Regions from separate parts of the Caulobacter sp. Root1472 genome, predicted to be linked through region 1. Evidence: riboswitches for the same ligand, from Rfam matches in the RefSeq annotation. Region 1 holds a riboswitch; the other holds the start of a gene.
What was found. Region 1 has a riboswitch for cobalamin ahead of metE (5-methyltetrahydropteroyltriglutamate--homocysteine S-methyltransferase). Riboswitches for the same ligand answer to the same signal wherever they lie in the genome.
Positions count from the first base shown of each region.

Region 2: another riboswitch for cobalamin. It lies ahead of ASD47_RS00930 (TonB-dependent siderophore receptor); the one in region 1 lies ahead of metE (5-methyltetrahydropteroyltriglutamate--homocysteine S-methyltransferase).

Region 1 covers NZ_LMFX01000023.1:69,115-73,302, forward strand. The annotation lists gene metE (5-methyltetrahydropteroyltriglutamate--homocysteine S-methyltransferase) at 1-1,554, opposite strand, end outside; cobalamin riboswitch at 1,674-1,904, opposite strand; gene ASD47_RS15295 (HAMP domain-containing sensor histidine kinase) at 2,087-3,706, shown strand; gene ASD47_RS15300 (hypothetical protein) at 3,942-4,188, shown strand, end outside.
Region 2 covers NZ_LMFX01000001.1:196,637-200,824, reverse strand. The annotation lists gene cobU (bifunctional adenosylcobinamide kinase/adenosylcobinamide-phosphate guanylyltransferase) at 716-1,231, opposite strand; cobalamin riboswitch at 1,281-1,483, shown strand; gene ASD47_RS00930 (TonB-dependent siderophore receptor) at 1,592-3,511, shown strand; gene cobD (threonine-phosphate decarboxylase CobD) at 3,514-4,188, shown strand, end outside.

The sequences.
Region 1 (4,188 bases):
GCCGAAATACTGCACCATGTCGTTGCGCTCGAACTCGCCGTGGACCAGCACGTCCAGCCCGATCTCGGCCTGCCAGGCGACAGTGCGGGCGGTCTCGGCGCGCAGGAACGCCGTGTAGTCCACGTCGCTCAGCTGGCCCTTGCCGTGGGCCGAGCGCGCCTGGCGCACCGCCTCGGTCTGGGGGAACGAGCCGATGGTGGTGGTGGGGAAGGCCGGCAGGTCCAGGCGCGCGATCTGCACCGCTTGCCGACGGCCGAACGGCGAGCGGCGCCGGGCCATGTCCGGCGTGGTGGCGGCCAGGCGCGCGGCCACCGCCGCGTCGTGGATCCTGGGCGAGGCGCGCCGCGCCTTTGCCGCCTCCGCGCTGGCGGCCAGTTGGGACGCCACCGCGGCCCGGCCCCGGTTCAGCGCCGTGGCCAGCACCACCAGCTCCTCGATCTTCTGGACGCCGAACGCCAGCCACTGGCGGACCTCCGGATCGATCGCCGTCTCCAGGTCCAGGTCGATCGGCGCGTGCAGCAGCGAGCAGGACGGCGCCAGGATCACCCGGTCGCCGCCGCGCCGCGAGACGATCGGGTCCAGGCGATCGAGCAGGGCCGGCAGGTCGGCCCGCCAGACGTTGCGGCCGTCGATCACCCCCAGCGACAGCACCAGGCTTTCGGGCGCCAGGGCCAGGACCGCGTCGAGCTCTTCTGGCGCGCGCGCCAGATCGACGTGGACGCCGTCGACCGGCAGGTTCACCGCCGTGGCCAGGTTGTCGCCATAGGCGCCGAAATAGCTGGTCAGCATCAGGCGCAGGCCGGGCGCGGCATGGGTCAGGGCGCCATAGGCGCGGCGCAGCTCGCCGCGCTCGAAGTCGGTCAGATCCAGCGCCAGGCAGGGCTCGTCCATCTGCACCCAGTCGGCGCCGGCCTGCTGGAGCCGGACCAGGATCTCGGCATAGACCGGGACCAGGGCCGACAGCAGCGACAGCGGCGAGAAGTCCTCGTCCCTGGTCTTGGCCAGCTTGAGGAAGGTGACCGGGCCCAGCAGCACCGGGCGGGTGTGGACGCCCAGCGCCCGGGCCTCCAGGAACTCGTCGATCGGCTTGGTGGAGGTCAGGGCGAAGGCCTGGTCGCGCGACACCTCCGGGGCCAGGTAATGGTAGTTGGTGTCGAACCACTTGGTCATCTCCAGGGCCGGCAAGCCGGAACCCTGGTGATGCGCGTGACCGTGGGCGCAGGCCGCCTCGGTCGCGCCGCCTTGCGCGCCGCGCGCCATGGTGAAGTAGCCGGCGGTGTCGGTCGGGCCGCCTGTCCAGCCGTAGATCGCCGGAATGGCCCCGACCATGACGCTGGTGTCCAGCACATGGTCGTAGAGCGAGAAGTCGTTGCTGGGCACATGGACCACGCCGAGGGCGGCCTGGCGGGTCCAGGCGCCGGCGCGCAGGGCGGCGGCCGTGGCGAGCAGCGCCTGGGCGTTGGTCTTGCCCGCCCAATGGTTCTCAAGCGCGAACTTCAGTTCGCGGTGCGGTCCGATGCGGGGAAAGCCCAGGGTGGCGACGGTGACGGTCATGTTCGAAAAGCCTCTGCCGGTGTGATGGCGGAGGCGGGTCGGGACGCGCGCGAGGGGACGCGCACGGGCCATGGGGTCCGGTCACGCCTTGGCATGCGACCAGACCGGACACCCCGCCGGAGGACGTTATCTGTCGGGGCAGGTCTCCTGGCTCACGGGTCAGCGCCCCTGTCCTGGCCTTCCCGACACGCCACCGATCCAGCTCGGCGCGTCAGTGACACGTATCGGACAGCGGCTCGCCGCTCACAGTTGCGGGGGCAGCGCCGGATTCGGGCTTTCAAGACCCTCACCGACTTCCCTCTTAGCTGCGGACGCGCGAACGCCCGCAGACCACGACCCGCCCAGAAGGCGCGCGTTCCCGCCCGGCGTCAAGAGGGACATAAGGATATCTTTATGTGATTTCGAGGGGCCGGCGCCGCCCTAACAAAATGTCGCACCCGGCGATCCTTAAACCTGCGGGAAACGATGCTTCCCCTAAGGCTGCCCTTTGGTGTGTGGGCTTCCTTGCGAGCGCGGGGAAGGGGAGGGCGTCTTGCGGCAACCAACGGATCTCGGCGTCGCCGCCCAAGGCGCTCGCAAGCCGTGGCGGGGTTACGGTGATCTGCGCCTGGAAGCCGCGATCTTCCTGCTGGTGGCCGTGTCGTTCGCCGCTGTGCTGGGCAAGAGCGCCATCACCAGCCAGACCCTGGTCCTGTCCTCACAGTCGGGCCGGTTCGCGACCTACGGCTATTCCGACGCTGAAAACGGCGGGCGCACCATCGTCTCCGTCGATCCGCGCAAGCCCCTGTCCTGGTCGTGCGACATCCGCCAGGACGCGGCCTATCCCTATTGCGGCTACGGTCTGGCGCTGGACGTCGGGGGCCAGACCGACGGCCTGGACCTCTCGCGCTTCCAGACCATCGTCCTGCGCTTTTCCTACCAGGGGCAGGGCGACCGCCTGAGGCTGGTCGTGAAGACCTCGCCGAATGCGGCCGTACAGGCAAAACTGAAGGGCGAGCAGATGCCCTTGGCGATGGACATCCCTGTCGTCCAGGGCCGTAACGAAGTGCGCCTGCCGCTGAACCAGCTGGCGCCGGAGGAATGGTGGGTGGCCAGCCACGGCCTTTCGACCGCCGAGGCCGCGCCGAACCTCGAGACGGTCCGTTCCGTGGCCATCTCCACCAGCGGCGCCAAGGTCGGCCATCTGGCGATCTTGGTCGACGACTTGACCTTCGAAGGATCGTACCTTTCGACCGAGCAGTTCTACCTTGTCATCCTCGGGCTCTGGCTGGTGCTGTCGGCGGGCTTCCTGGTCTGGCGCTTCCTGCACATGCGCGGCGACTACGAGGCCCGGAGGCGTCGTCAAGCGGAGGAGGCCGGCCGGCTGGCCGAGGCCCACGCCGCCGCCCAGGCCGCCAGCAGCGCCAAGTCGCGATTCCTCGGCAATATGAGCCACGAACTGCGCACGCCGCTCAACGCCATCATCGGCTACGCCTACTGGCTGGAGCGCACCGCGCTGGACGCCAAGCAGCGCGCGGCGGTCAAGACGGTGCAGGCCAGCGGCGAGCACCTGCTGGCCGTGATCAGCGACATCCTGGACGTGGCCAAGATCGAGGCCGGCAAGTTCGAGCTGCTGGTCGCGCCCTTCGACCTGCATGATTGCGTCGCGGGCGCGGGCGAGATGTTCCGGTTGCCGGCGCGTGACAAAGGCCTGGACTTCGCCGTCGGCTTGGATCCGGACGTCCCGCGGCGAGTCGAGGCGGATGAAAAGCGGGTTCGGCAGATCCTGATCAACCTGCTGGGCAATGCGATCAAGTTCACCGCCAGCGGTCGGGTCGACCTGCGGGTCAGTCTCGTCGAAGCCATGGGGGAAACCGCGCGCCTGCGTTTCGCCGTCGACGACACCGGTGTCGGGATCGCGCCGGACCAGCTGGACGGCGTCTTCCGTCCGTTCGAGCAGGCGGGCGACGCGGCGGACCGAAACGAGGGCACGGGCCTGGGGCTGAGCATCAGCCGGCAGATCGTCACCTTGATGCAGGGCGAAATCGGGGTCGAGAGCACCTTAGGCCAGGGCAGCCGTTTCACGGTCGAGATCACGGTCCCGGTTCCCAAGGCCGAGGTCGAGGCGACCGGGCCGGCGACGCCGCGGCTCCGGCGCTTAAGGTCGGCTTAGGGCTTTCGTTCCATTTTCGCGGCCGCTCCGGACAGCCGCGGCGCGAAGATCCGGGATCGACATGAGCGCGGCGTCTGCGGTCGCATCGTCACCCGGCCGCGCTCCGGTGGGGCCATGAACGGGCCATACTTCGGCCTGCAACTTCCAGCGGAGTACGCGCGTCGGGTGGGGGCGCGGGAACATGACGCGAGGAGGCCAAGCGGGCCGGGACGGAACTTGGCGCGTCGCCGGGTTCGTGGCTTCCGCCCTGCTGCACGCCGTTCTGCTCGCCTGTCTCCTGCATTACGCCGCGCGGGACATGCCCGCCTACGATCAGCCGCCGCCTCTCCAGGTCGTCCTGATCACGCCCTCAAGATTGGACCGAGATCGCGAGACGCCTCGTCCGGTTCGCCGCCGTGTCGTGGCGCGGACCAGCGACGCGCTTCCGATCCCGCCCGGATCGTCCTTGTCGTCCATGTCGAACATCGCGCCTTCCAGGCCGA
Region 2 (4,188 bases), on a different contig from region 1:
AGTACCCGCCATAACAGCGGTCTTTTGGTTTCAACTTCAAGCGCTTCCGTCCCTCCCCCTGTGTGGGAGGCGATCGCGCAGCGATCGGTGGGGGGAGTCGTAGGATGCTCGATCTGGGTCGCGGCCATAACCCCATCACTCCCCCCACCGTCGGCTTCGCCGACACCTCCCCACAGGGGGAGGATCTAGGACGCACGGCTTCGTCGCCTTTCGGGATCTCCCGAAAGGAGGGGTGGGGAGGCGCGAGTGTGCGTTTCGGCTAGACCTGACCGCTCCGCGAAACCGTTTGTCTCAAGGGACGGCGATTGAGGGCTTGTTTCATCCCGATCGACGTTTCCCCTCAGGCGGGCAGGATCAAAGTCGCCCGGAAGGGGCCGTCGGCGACTCCGACTGATCCTGGAACAGGCCGGTTTGAACTCCCAGCCCCGTCAACCCGCCTGTCCCGCCATCGCCCCCCGACAAGCCTTGGAGCCTTCTGAGCCCCGCCGCCCGCCGCGGTCCGATCGCCAGGCCCAGGCGGCCCCGCTCGGTTCCATCCCCATCGCCTGCTTGAGCCGGTACCAAGAGCCCTCCCCCGCGATGGAGACGAGATCAGTATGAGACGGGTTTGAGCTCCGAGGACTTGTGACGCTGATTATTTTTCAGGGCGTTGAGATCGTTGATGTTCTTTGCGTCCGCGACGGGGATGGAGCGCCGTCTATCCCCGTCTCAACACCTATTTCAGGCGCAGAGTCAGCCCGGCGACGACCAGGGTCACCGCGTCGGCGGCCTGGGCCAGGGCCTGGTGCAGGCGGCCCGCCTCGTCGCGAAATCGCCGAGCCAGGGTGTTGTCCGGCACGATGCCGAACCCGACCTCGTTGGAGACCAACCACAGCGTTCCCGGAAACCGTCCGGCCGCCTCGACCAGCCCGGCGGCCGCCGTCGCCACGTCGCGTTCGGCCAGCATCAGGTTCGACAGCCACAGCGTCAGGCAGTCGACCACGACGATGTCCTTCGCGCCCAGCGGCGCCAACGCACCTGCGATATCGAGCGACGCCTCCAACGTCGTCCAGGCCGGACCCCGGTCCTTCCGGTGGCGCGCGATGCGCTCGGCCATCTCCGAATCGAAGGCCTGGGCCGTGGCGATCATGACCAGCCGGCCTTCGGTTTCAGAGGCTAGAGCCTCCGCCGCCGCCTGGGCGAAGGCGCTCTTGCCGGATCGGGCTCCGCCCAAGACGAGGGTAAACGGCAAGATGTGCTCCAGATCTCCAGCCAGATTGACCGTGTGCGACGCAACATATAGTGCAGCTCTCGCGACAGGTTCCTCGAAAGAGGATGAAAAGGGAACTCGGGTGCGAAACCCGGGCTGCCCCCGCAACTGTAAGCGGCGAGCCCGCGCGTCACTACGCCACTGACCGTCCTCTTCAAGAGAACGATTGGGAAGGCGACGCGCACCGGCCTTGACCCGCGAGCCAGGAGACCTGCCCGTCGCGGTCGTCCTTCGTCCGGCCGGGGTGCGCCGTACGATGGGGTTCTTTCCCCCGAGGCGACATCGTCAGGCCGGTCCGGATCCCCGGGCCTGCCTTCGTTGCCGCGCACGGAGGACTTGAACATGCGCCCGATTTCCATCCTGGCCCTGGTGGCCGCCCTGCCTGCCTTGGTCCTGCCCAGCCAGGTCCTGGCCGCCGAGCCCCTCGACGAAACCAACGCTGTCGACCAGGTGGTCGTCACCGCCGGCCGCGCCGCCGACAAGCTGTCGGAGGTCCCGGTCAGCATGACCGTGATCACCGCGCAGACCCTGCGCCAGCGCCAGGCGGTGGTGGTCTCCGACCTGCTGTCGCGCACCCCCGGCGTCAGCGTCACCCGCAACGGCGGCGTCGGCGGTTCGACCCAGGTGCGCATCCGCGGCGCCGAGAGCGACCAGACCGCCGTGCTGATCGACGGCGTCAAGCTCAACGATCCGTCGGCGACCGGCGGCGGCTACAACTTCGCCACCCTGCTGGCCGGCGACGTCGACCGCATCGAGGTGCTGCGGGGCCCGCAATCGACCCTGTGGGGCAGCCAGGCCATCGGCGGCGTGGTCAGCATGATCACCAAGACCCCCGACGGGCCGCTGTCGGGTGACGCCACGGTCGAGGGCGGGTCGCGCGCCACGGCCTACGCCCGGGTCGGGGTCGGGGCCGGCGGCGCCTGGGGCGGGTGGCGTCTGGCGGCCGGGTCCTACACCACCGCCGGCGTCTCCAACTTCGACAAGGCCATGGGCGGCCAGGAGAAGGACGGCTACCGCAACGCCGCCGTCAGCGGCCGCCTGGACCTGAACGTCACCGACTGGGCCGCTCTCGACGCCCGCCTGTCCTATGCCCGGGGCCGCAACGAATACGACAGCTCGCTCCCGGCCCCGCCCTATGCGCTGGGCGACACCGCCGACTATGGCAAGACCAGGGAGCTGGTCGGCTATGTCGGGACGCGCCTGTCCAACTTCGATGGCGCCCTCAGCAGCCGCATCGGCTACGCCTACACCCAGACCGACCGCGACAACTACGACCCCACCCTGAGCGCGCCCAAGACCTTCGACTCGCGCGGCACGGACAACAGCCTAGAATACCAGGGCACCTGGACGATCAATCCCGTCTGGCGCGCGGTGTTTGGCGCCGAGACCGAGCGCACCTGGTTCCGCACCGCCTCGCCGTCGTTCAGCCCAGACGTCGATCGCCACGCCACCGGCATGGACAGCGTCTATGGCCAACTGCAGGCCAAGCCGGTCGAGGGCCTGACCCTGACCGGCGGCGTTCGCCACGACGACCACGACACCTTCGGCGGGGCCACCACCTACCAGGCCGGCGCGACCTGGAGCCCGAACGGCGGAACCACCGTCTTCCGCGCCAACTATGGCGAGGGCTTCAAGGCCCCGTCGCTGTACCAGCTGTACAGCGACTACGGGAACATCGACCTGAAGCCGGAGGCCGCCAAGAGCTGGGACCTCAGCGTCGAGCACAGCCTGCTGGACGGCCGCCTGCGCGGCGCGATCACCTATTTCAACCGCGACACCAAGAACCAGATCGACTTCCTGTCCAATAACACCCCGCCCAACTACGGCGGTTACGCCAACACGGCCAAGACCCAGGCCGACGGCGTCGAGGTGGAAGGCAGCTTCGAGGTTAATACCCGGCTGACCCTGTCGGCCAACTACACCAACATGGACGCGGTCAATAGGTCGGCCGGCCCGAACTACGGCAAGGACCTGGCGCGCCGGGCCGGCGAGACCGCCTCGGCGGACGCCGAACTCAGCTTCGCCAACGGCCTGACCGGCGGGGTGACGATGCAGTATGTTGGCCACAGCTTCGACAACCCGTCCAACACCCGGCGGCTGAAGAGCTATGTCCTGACCGACGTACGGATCGCCTATCCGATCAACGAGACGTTCGAGCTGTACGGCCGGGTCGAGAACCTGTTCGACCAGCACTACGAGACCCTCTACGGCTACGGGACCCTGGGCCGCGGCGCCTTCGCTGGCGTTCGGGCGCGGTTCTAGCCGTGACCACGCCGGCGGCCTTCCTCGGCCACGGCGGACGCCTTGGGGCGGCGTGTGCGGCCTGGCCGAATGCGCCGACGCCATGGCTGGACCTGTCGACGGGGATCAATCCGCGCCCCTACCCGATCCCGGCCCTTGACCCCGAAACCTGGTCGCGCCTTCCTGATCCGGAGTCCTTGCGGAGACTGGAGCGGATCGCGGCCGCGGCGTTCGGCGTCGAGGATCCGGCCCGGGTCGTCGCGGCGGCGGGCAGCGAGGCGTTGATCCGCCTTCTGCCCCGCCTGCTGACCGCGCGGTGCGTGGCGATCCCGGCCCGGACCTATGGCGGCCACGCCGACGCCTGGCGGGCGGCGGGCGCCCGGATCGTCGACCTGGACGAGACGGCGGCCGACCTGCGGGTGCTGGTCAATCCGGACAACCCCACCGGCCGCGTCCTGTCGGCCGACCAGGTCCTCAACCTGGCCGACGGACCGTTGCTGGTGGACGAGGCGTTCGCCGACCTCGATCCGCCGCGCTCGGTCGCCGTCCTGGCCGGCGCGACCGGCCACGAAGGGCTGATGGTCCTGCGCTCGTTCGGCAAGTTCTACGGCCTGGCGGGCGCGCGGCTGGGCTTCCTGGTCGCCGAGCCGGCCCTGGCGACCCGCGTCCGCCGGGCGCTGGGCGACTGGCCCGTCTCG